Regions from separate parts of the Roseobacter sp. TSBP12 genome, predicted to be linked through region 2. Evidence: riboswitches for the same ligand, from Rfam matches in the RefSeq annotation. Region 2 holds a riboswitch; the other holds the start of a gene.

Region 1 (5,220 bases), on a different contig from region 2:
ATGACCCCCTGTCAAAAGAGGCGGCCCGTACCCGCGCGATTGATCTGCTCAAATCGGTGCGTATCCCCAATGCGGAGAGCCGGATCGACAGCTATCCCTATGAAATGTCTGGCGGAATGCGCCAAAGGGTTGGGATTGCCATGGCGCTGGCCAATGACCCCGACGTGATCATCGCGGATGAACCAACCACTGCGCTTGATGTCACCGTGCAGGCGCAAATCCTGTCGGTGCTCAGCGACCTGCGGCGCGCGCGTGGTCTGGCGATCATTTTCATCACCCATGATTTCGGTGTCGTCGGCCAATTGTGCGACCGTGTGGCCGTGATGTATGCAGGCCAGATCGTTGAGGAAGGTCCGACCGAGGCGGTTCTGCGCAACCCGCACCACCCCTACACCAGCCGCCTGATCGATTGTGTGCCGACCTTGGGCGGCGGGCAACGCAAACTGGCCGCGATTCCGGGGCTGCCGCCTGTTGTGGACAGATTGCCCGTGGGCTGTGCTTTTGCCGAGCGTTGTGACAAGGCCGAACCCGCCTGTCGCGCAGATGCGATAGCGCTCATGCCAACGGGGGCGGGCCGCAAGACTCGCTGTCTTTTCCCCGAAACCAAACAGGAGCGCATCGTATGAGTGAGGCCCTGAGACTGACCGATCTGTCAAAGTCCTTTGCGGTCGGCAAACGCCTGTTTGGGCCACCCAAAGCGATGGTTCATGCGGTGCAGCCGCTGAATTTGACAGTGACAACCGGAGAAACCTTGGGGATCGTGGGCGAGTCGGGCTGTGGCAAATCCACATTGGCAAAAATGCTTGTGGGTCTTTTGCCGCCCAGCACCGGCCAGATTGAAATCGAAGGCGCGGTTTTGGACAATGCCGACCCCGCGCTTTTTGGCAAGCGCATCCAATATGTGTTCCAAGATCCGATCAGCAGCCTCAATCCGCGCAAGACCATTCGGCAGATCATGGAGGTGCCCCTGCGGCGGTTGCACCAAATGGACAAAGCCACCCGTGCCGCCCGTATCCACGAGATTTTCGCCGCCGTGAACCTGCGTGAGGAGTTTCTTGATCGCTACCCGCATGAGTTTTCCGGCGGTCAGGCGCAACGGATCGGCATTGCCCGCGCCTTGGCGGCCCAAGCGCGGATTTTGATTCTGGACGAACCGGTCTCTGCGCTTGACGTATCGGTGCAGGCGCAGGTTTTGAACCTGTTGGCAGACCTCAAGGAGACGTTCGGCCTGACTTATCTGTTCATCAGCCATGATTTGGCGGTGGTCGAAGCGGTCAGCGACCGCATCGCCGTCTTGTATTTCGGGGCGATTGTCGAAGTGGGGTCCGCGCGCGAAATTTTTGCCAATGCACGCCACCCCTACACCGCGCTTCTGGCCGCAAGTGCCCCCGAGGTCGGTCGTCCCATTGTGGCGCCCGAGACCGCGGCCACCGAATTGCCCGATCCGTTGTCGCCGCCTTTGGGCTGTGCGTTCAACGAGCGCTGCGGCTTTGCAACGGATCGGTGTCGCGCCGAGAAACCGGCGCTGACCACCGATGAAACCGGGCGCGCCTTTGCCTGTTTCAATCCTTTGTCAAAAGAGCGCTGAACCAAGAGCGATTTTCCGATTGGCGAAGAATGCGCGCCCGTCCACGGGCAGGGGAGCGATCTCTGACCGGGATGGGCCGCCGTTGTTTTTAGACTTCACAGCGCCGAGGAATCCCATTAGGAAAAACCCGCTTTGGTCCGGGCGGTTCGCCGTCCGGTTAAAAGGGAATGTGGTTCGGTTCACCCAATGGGTGCCAAGTCCACAACTGCCCCCGCAACTGTAGGCGGAGAGCGAAGCCGGAAAATGCCACTGTCGCCCATTGGGTGACGGGAAGGTTCGGCCCAGCGATGACCCGTGAGTCAGGAGACCTGCCAAGGTGCTCACCCTGTTCGGACGCGTGGGGCGTGCCGGGCTGCGGACGTTCCGCATGTGGTGATTTCACCGTCTGCGGGGGGTCACTTTCCCTCGACTGACATTGTTCACATCCGCGACCATAAAGGGTCGTTTTCGAGGGTTATACATGAACCGCTTTACAGTTTTGGCCGCATCCGCTGGCCTGCTCTCACTCTCCGCGCCGGTTGCCGCACAGGAGACATTCGTTTTGGACGAGATCATCGTCACCGGCGGGTTGTCCCCGATTGCTGCCGAAAAATATGGCCGTGCCGTCAGTGTCGTCACCGCAGAAGACATCGAAGAGCGCGGCATCACCACGGTGCAGGACGCCCTGCGCGCCTTGCCCGGCGTGTCGGTCAATGGCACTGGCACAAGTGACACCCAAATCCGCATCCGCGGTGGCGAAGGCAACCACACGCTGGTCCTGATCGACGGCATCGCCGCCGCCGGGGGCGACGGGGAATATATTTTCAGCGGTCTGGAAACCGCCAATATCGAGCGCATCGAAGTGCTGCGCGGGCCGCAATCGGTCTATTACGGCTCAAACGCCTCCGCCGGGGTGATCAACATCATCACCCGCAAAGGCTCGGAGGGCACGACATTGAATGGCAGTCTTGAGGTTGGCTCCGGCACCACTGCGAGCACCTTTGTGGCGCGTAGGGACGCGCGCGGCGGTGTGTCTTTGGCGCTGTCGCACATGGATGATCCGGGCTTTGATCTGTCCGGCGATGGTGGGGAAAAGGACGGGCTGACGCGCTCCACCGCGATCCTGTCGGGCGATTATCAGGCGACAGATGCTCTGAAACTGGGCTTTACCCTGCGCCGCTCTGAGGAACGCTACGAATATGACAGCGACAACTGGATGGCGACGGATGCGGAGTCTTATATCGTGGACGATCCCACGCAGTATGCCAATCGCGATGAGCTGACTGCTGGCGTCTTTGGCGAATACAGCATGATGGAGGGGCGATTGACCCACCGTCTGGCCGTTGAAACCACCCAAAACAGGTTGAAAAACAATGGCGGAGCCACCACCAAGACCACCACAGATGCGGTGAAATACCGGCTCAGCTATGGCATTGACGGCGCGGTGGATCAGGCGGATCAGCTTCTGAATCTGCTGCTGGAACATCGCGAGGATGACAGTACTCTTGACCCGGCCTATGGCCGCGCGGCGACATCGGTGGCACTCGAATATCGCGGCAGCTTTGCTTCGGGGCTTGATGTTCAGGCCGGGGCGCGGTTCGACGACAACGATGTGTTCAAGGATGCGACAACATGGAACCTCGGCCTGTCCTACCTCTTGGACAATGGCGTGCGGCTGCATGGGTCTGCGGGCGAGGGCGTGGTCAATCCCGCTTATTTCGAACTCTATGACAGCTATGGCGGCACCGGAAACCCGGACCTGCAACCGGAGCGCAATCTCAGCTTTGATCTCGGTGTCGAGCTGCCGATCTTTGGCGACCGGGGGACAGTGGATGTGACCCTGTTCAAGGAGCGCCTGACGGATGAAATTACCGCTGTCAGCACCGATCCGGGGTACACCTATATCAACCAGACCGGGAACAGCGACCGGCGCGGTGTCGAGATCGCGGGCGCGCTTGAGGCCACCGACGCGCTGTCTCTGCGTCTTGGCTATACCTATCTTGAGGCCAAAAACCCCGACAACAGCGTCGAAATCCGCCGTCCGCGCCATGAATTGACACTTGGCGGTACGCTTGACGCCTTTGGTGGGCGCGGTGCGGTGTCCGCCGATCTGCGTCATGTGGCGGGCAATTACGACTGGGGAAGCAATCAAACGGTCAAATTGCCCAGCTTCACCACCGTCAATGTGGCGGCGCACTATGATCTGACCGACCGGGTGCAACTCACCGGGCGGGTCGAAAATCTCTTTGATGCGGAGGCCACCGAGGTCTGGGGCTATGCCACGCGGGGCCGCGCGGTTTATGTCGGGCTCAATGCACAGTTCTAGGTCCATTTTGGGTTTTGCTCTGACGGGGGTGTTGCTTTGCTGTGCCCCCGTCATGACGCGCGCGGAGGTCCCCGCGCGCGTTGTCTCGCTGAACCTGTGCACCGATCAGCTTGCGATGATGTTGGCGGCACCGGGGCAATTGAGGTCGGTGTCGTTCTTGGCCTCCGATCCGCGCTCTTCCGCGATGGCGGACGAGGCCAAAGCCTATCCCGCCAATCGCGGTCAGGCCGAAGAGATTTACCTGATGCAGCCCGATCTGGTGGTCGCCGGAGCGTATACCTCTCGCGCCACCGTCGCCTTACTGCAACGCTTGGGCGTGCGGGTCGAGATTTTCGCGCCTGTCACCGCACTGGGCGACGTGCCCGCACAGATCGCGCGGATGGGCGACGTTTTGGGCCAACAGGACAAAGCCGCAGAGGTCATCGCGACCTATGACGCGGATTTGAAAGCCTTTCGGGAGGAGGGGGGGCGCAGTCCCACTGCCGTGCTCTATGAGGCCAATGGCTATACCCCAGGGGCGCAAAGCCTGTCGGGGCAAATTTTAGCCACGGCAGGGTTCACCAACCTGGCCAACGAGGCAGCCTATGCCTGGGGCGGGAACATGCCTCTTGAGGTGTTGGTGATGAAGGCCCCCGAAGCGGTGATCACCAGCCGTCCCTATCCGGGCGGCTCGCGCGCCGAAGATATTCTGAGCCATCCTGCCCTGCGCGCCACCCAAAACAGCCGCAGAGAAGGCAGCGTGTCCGATAGCGATTGGGTCTGCGGCACGCCATATGTTTTGCGCGCGGTCGCGCAGATGGTAAGCCTGCGCCATACGCTGACAAACGGAGAAGATTGATGCGCCTCCATGTGATCCTTTTGATCCTGATGGGGACGCTGTTTGGCGTGGCCTTGATGATCGGCCCGGCAGGCATTGCGCCGCTGGACAGTCTGCGCGCGCTGATCTTTGGCGGCGATGGCCCCATCCCGTTGGTGATGCGCGAAATCCGCCTGCCACGCGCGCTTTTGGCGCTGATGATCGGGGCGGCACTTGGCATGTCGGGGGCGGCGATGCAGGGCTATCTGCGCAACCCATTGGCCGATCCGGGGCTGATCGGCGTGTCGGGTTCGGCGGCTTTGGGCGCGGTGATCGCGATCCAAACCGGCATCGCGGCCACTACCACTTTGGCGCTGCCGTTGTCGGCGCTGGCGGGCGCGTTGATTGGGGTGGTCTTGGTGCTGATACTGGCGGGGCCGCGTGGCGGGTCGCTGACGCTGATCCTCGCGGGCATCGCGATTTCGGCCCTTGCCGGGGCTTTGACCTCTTTGGTTTTGAATCTGTCCTCCA
Region 2 (5,220 bases):
GCGGAGCTTTTGGCCCGGATGAAAGCGGCGGCTGAGGCAAAGAAAAGCGACAAGTAAGCCGCTTTTCTCTTATCATTTAGGCACTCAGCGCGGTCTCGATTGACAGGCGATCAAGGCCCGCTTCGCCAATGACGACCAGCCGCGTATCCCGCGGCGCGGTGCCAAAGGGTTGGTCGAAATAGTGATCGACGCGGGGGCCAACGGCCTGAACGGTGAGGCGCATCGGTTTGCCCTCGACCGCCACGAATCCCTTGAGGCGCAGGATGTCATGGGCGCGGATCACCTCGGCGATTTGACGGGCAAAGGCCTTGGGGTCTTTGATCTCGCCGCGCGTGACGACAAAGCTTTCAAACTCGTCATGATCATGATGGTGGTGATCGTCGTCCTCATCATCGTGGTGATGATGATGCACCTCGCCGCGTGCGTCCATATCGCCCTCTGATCCGATTCCCTGACCCAGCAAAACATCAATCGGCAACACGCCCATGCTTGCGCGCACAACCTGAACACCGCCGCGTGCCTCGCCTTTGAGTTTGGCAACCAAAGCGTCGGCGTGATCTTCGCCCAAAAGGTCGGCTTTGTTCACTACGATCATATCGGCACAGGCGATTTGATCTTCGAACAGCTCAGAGAGCGGGGTTTCGTGATCTAGGTTTTCGTCGAGTTTGCGCTGGGCATCAACGGCGGCGACATTATGGGCGAACCGGCCCTCATCAACCGCCTTGCCATCCACCACGGTGATCACACCATCGACGGTGACTTTGGTCGAAATCTCCGGCCAATTGAACGCGCGCACCAAAGGTTGCGGCAGGGCGAGGCCGGATGTTTCAATCACGATATGGTCGGGTTTATTGTCCCGTTCCAATAGTTTTTGCATCGTCGGGATGAAATCCTCCGCGACCGTGCAGCAGATGCAGCCATTCGAAAGCTCCATGATGTCGTCCTCGGTGCAGGTCTCGTCGCCACAGCCTTTGAGGATGTCACCGTCGACGCCCAGATCACCAAATTCGTTGATAATCAAAGCGATGCGTTTGCCACCCGCGTTGGCCAACATGTGACGAATGAGAGTGGTTTTGCCCGCGCCAAGAAAGCCGGTCACAACCGTTGCTGGAATTTTCGCAGCCATTTTAGATGTCCTTTATGAAAACGCCGGGGCCACAGGATGTCCCGAGCCCCGGCGCGAAATCATTGAAATGAGCGGTCTCAGGCGGCCAAGGTGCGCGGCGACACGAGGCCGGAGTTACCCAGACCTTTGATCGTTTTTGCCCCGGCCAAAACGGCCAAATCCACCAACGGTTCGATCAAGATGACGGTCATGTAAGCCGCACCGAATGTGCCGACGGAGGCCAGTGTGGTGGCGGAGACCCCTTGGCCGTAAAATGCCCAGAAACCAACCCATGCCACGATCCCGGCTTGATAGGTGGTTGAGAGTGCGAGGGCTTGCTTGTAGCTGATATCGGCATAGGCGGTGCCCGGTGCGATAATGCGCTCTGCGACGGCTTTGATGCCAAAGAGCGGTACGAGCAGGGTGGTGACATTCATGCCGTATTGCGGCAGATCGAAGGGGGCAAAGAACAGGCCCTGCGCCAAAAGGCCAAGGGCCAAACCAAGCGCGGCAGGGGCCGCACCGAACAGCAAGAACAGCGTGGAGCCGAGGATCAAATGGACCTCAGACACGCCAACCGCGTGATGCGGCAGCACTTGGAAAAAGGTAAATACAGCCGCTGTTGAGAGCGCTGCGCGGGCCGCAAAAGAGGCCACGCCTTTTTCGCTCAATGCGGTGATGGATTGTTTGAGAGTGTAGAGGCCAGCACCAGCGGCAGTGGCATAAGACAGCGCAATTTTTGCGCCAGTGACGATTCCGGGTTCGATATGCATCGACAAGTCCTCCTAGGCCGTCATCCCCGACGGCGGGTTGGTATGAGGTCACGGCAGGTTTCCTGGCTCGCGGGTCAAAGCGCCTTCGTCACCTTCCCAGAACAGGGTGTTCCAGTGGCATGTCGACGGGCACTCACCGCTTACAGTCGCGGGGGCGGCTGTGGTTTTGCGCCCCGATTTGGGTCTCGCGCACCACATTCCCATTTCTCCCCTAAACGCTTGGCGTCGTGATGGGGAACCATAACGCCCCTATTTGGCGCATTGGCTTGTGTTGGGTCAAGTGCTTTAACCTTCTGCATAGACTTTCTATGGCTATGCGCAGAGAAGGTGAGCACCAAACCGCAATATTTTGTGGATAACTTGGGTGTTTCGCCCAGATGTCGGTGTCACCCGGTTGACACATCCGTCGCAGTCCCAAACAGTTTTATCCACAAAGGAATCAACTCCGAGGCCCCATTTGCGTTTCACCCGCCTGCGTCTCAACGGCTTTAAAAGTTTTGTTGACCCCACCGATCTTGTGATCGCGGATGGGCTGACGGGGGTTGTCGGGCCGAATGGTTGTGGCAAATCCAATCTGCTTGAGGCGCTGCGCTGGGTCATGGGGGAAACCCGTCCCAAGGCGATGCGCGGGGCGGGGATGGAAGACGTGATTTTTGCCGGCGCGGCCTCTCGCCCGGCGCGCAATTTCGCCGAAGTCATGTTGATGATCGACAACTCGGATCGCCTCGCCCCCTCTGGATTTAATGAGAGCGACACGGTTGAAATCATTCGCCGGATCACCCGCGACGCAGGGTCCGCCTATAAGGTCAACACCAAGGACGTGCGGGCGCGCGATGTGTCGATGTTGTTCGCCGATGCCTCCACCGGCGCGCATTCTCCGGCGCTGGTGCGTCAGGGTCAGATTTCCGAATTGATCAACGCCAAACCAACCTCGCGACGGCGCATCCTTGAGGAAGCGGCGGGGATTTCCGGCCTCTATCAGCGGCGCCATGAGGCCGAGTTGAAGCTCAAAGGCGCGGAAACCAATTTGGCCCGCGTCGATGATGTGATTGAACAGCTTGCGGCGCAATTGGCCTCACTGGCGCGTCAGGCGCGACAGGCGGCGCGCTATCGTGAGATCGGTATTGAGTTGCGTCAGGCCGAGGGGCTTTTGTACTATCGCCGGTGGCGCGATGCCGACCACGCCCGCGTTGAGGCCGAGGATGTGTTGCGCATCCGTCTCAAACAGGCGTCTGAGGCCGAACGCCTCGCGCGTGATGCCGGAAAACAGCGCGAATCCAGAGAGTTGGCCCTGCCGCCGCTTCGCGAAGAAGAGGCTATCGCCAGTGCCGTATTGCAGCGGCTCACCGTGTCGCGCGATCAACTGGCCGATGAGGAAAAACGCGCCCGCGATATGATCGAAACTCTGGCCCGCCGGATTGATCAATTGGTCGCCGACATGGCCCGCGAAGAGCAACTCAACCGCGATGCGGTTGAAACCATTGCGCGGCTTGAATGGGAGCAAAAGGAACTGATCAAGGCCTCCGAGGGGCATGGTCCTCGTCTGACACAATCGAGTGCGGAGGCGTCCGAGGCCAGTCAAATCCTGGCGGATCGTGAAACCACGCTGACCGAAATGACCGAAGATGTCGCCCGGCTGGCCGCGCGTCATCAATCCGCAAACCGTTTGGTCGAGGACAATCGCAAGACCTTGGAACGGGCGCGTGGCGATGCGGACCGGGCCAAAGCGGCTGTTGAAGACGCGAAATCGACGCTGTTTCGTTCAGCGGATGCGTTGGCTACGGCTGAGGAGGCACAAGCCGAGGCCAGCGAGCGGGCGGAATACACCGAGGCGGCGTTGATTGAGGCGGATGAGGCGCGGACCGAAGCGCAGACCCGTGAATCCTCGGCGCGTGCGGCGCGGTCCGAGGCGGAAGGCGAGGTGGGTGCCCTCAAGGCCGAAGTTCTGGCTTTGGGGCGGATGCTCGATCGTGATCAGACTGCGGGGACGCAGGTGCTTGATCTGATTCGCGTGACTTCTGGCTATGAAAAGGCGCTGGGTGCCGCCCTGTCGGATGATTTGCGCCAACCCGCGATTGAGGCCTATCAAGCCTCCGGTTGGGTCACTTTGCCAGACTATGCGGACGAACAAGACCTGCCCTACGGCGTGGAGCCGCTGAGTGACTATGTCACCGCCCCTGCGGTTTTGGCGCGGCGCTTGTCGCAGATCGGGCTTGTGCGCGCCGAAGATGGTCCGCGTCTTCAGGCCGATTTGGAGCCGGGGCAACGGTTGGTGTCGGTCGAGGGCGATATGTGGCGTTGGGACGGCTATCGTGCCGGGGCCGAGGATGCACCCTCAACGGCGGCTCTGCGCCTGCAACAGCTCAACCGATTGGAAGGGTTCAAACAGGACCTCGTGGCGGCCGAAGCCAAGGCGGCAGGTGCGCGGCAGGCGCATGAGCATTTGAAGGCGGAATTGACACGGTTGAGCGAGGCCGACCACGCCGCCCGTGAAGCCCGCCGGGCCGCTGATCGCGCCCTGTCAGAAGCCGCACGCGCGCTGTCTCGTGCCGAAAATGACCGCACCTTGGCCGAGGGCAAGGTCGAGAACCTCGGGCTGGCCGTGTCCCGCCACGAAGAGGATGCGCGCGGCGCAGAGGTCCGGTTGCGCGAGGCGGAAAAGACCGTGTCGGAATTGCCGGACCTGAGTGCGGCGCGCTCAGATATCGAAGAGGTCAAACTCGCGGTTGAAGCGGCGCGGATCACCATGATGACGAAACGCTCGTCACATGACGAGATTCGCCGAGAAGGCGAGGCGCGCACCCGGCGCTCGCAAGAGGTGACCAAGGAGTTGTCTGGTTGGCGGCACCGTCTTGAAACCGCGGGGAAACGGGTGGCGGAGCTTCAGGCGCGCAAGGAGACCTCTGAGGAGGAACTGTTTGAGGCATCGGCGCAACCCGAGGACATCGCTGAGAAACGCGAGGCGCTTTTGGAACAAATTGCCGAGGCCGAGAGCCGTCGGCAGCAGGCTTCTGATGCTCTGGCGTCCGGCGAAACCGCGCTGCGCGATGCGGTGACAACCGAACGCGATGCGGAACGCGTGGCCTCGGAAGCGCGAGAAATCCGCGCGGCCTCCGAGGCGCGTCGGGATGCCGCGCGCGAGATGGTTGATGCGGCGGTCGAACGCATCCGCGAGGAGTTGGACAGCACACCCGTTGCGCTGCTTGAGGAGCTGGACGTCGATCCCGACACGATCCCGCCGCATGAGGCAATCGAGGTCGATGTGAACCGTCTCAAACGTCTGCGCGAAAGCCTTGGGGCGGTGAACCTGCGGGCCGAAGAGGACGCTTTGGAGGTGCGCGA

The links. Region 2 has a riboswitch for cobalamin ahead of C8029_RS08040 (energy-coupling factor ABC transporter permease). Riboswitches for the same ligand answer to the same signal wherever they lie in the genome.
Region 1: it holds a riboswitch for cobalamin, as region 2 does, so the genes downstream of both, C8029_RS03365 (TonB-dependent receptor plug domain-containing protein) here and C8029_RS08040 (energy-coupling factor ABC transporter permease) in region 2, are expected to answer to the same signal.

Annotation. Positions count from the first base shown of each region.
Region 1 covers NZ_PYIB01000007.1:166,517-171,736, reverse strand. Annotated here, with positions in the region: gene C8029_RS03375 (dipeptide/oligopeptide/nickel ABC transporter permease/ATP-binding protein) at 1-626, shown strand, start outside; gene C8029_RS03370 (ABC transporter ATP-binding protein) at 623-1,588, shown strand; cobalamin riboswitch at 1,705-1,918, shown strand; gene C8029_RS03365 (TonB-dependent receptor plug domain-containing protein) at 2,049-3,893, shown strand; gene C8029_RS03360 (ABC transporter substrate-binding protein) at 3,880-4,731, shown strand; partial or broken gene C8029_RS03355 (FecCD family ABC transporter permease) at 4,731-5,220, shown strand, end outside.
Region 2 covers NZ_PYIB01000026.1:234,004-239,223, forward strand. Annotated here, with positions in the region: gene C8029_RS21990 (hypothetical protein) at 1-57, shown strand, start outside; gene cobW (cobalamin biosynthesis protein CobW) at 77-1,126, opposite strand; gene C8029_RS08040 (energy-coupling factor ABC transporter permease) at 1,204-1,878, opposite strand; cobalamin riboswitch at 1,914-2,136, opposite strand; gene smc (chromosome segregation protein SMC) at 2,336-5,220, shown strand, end outside.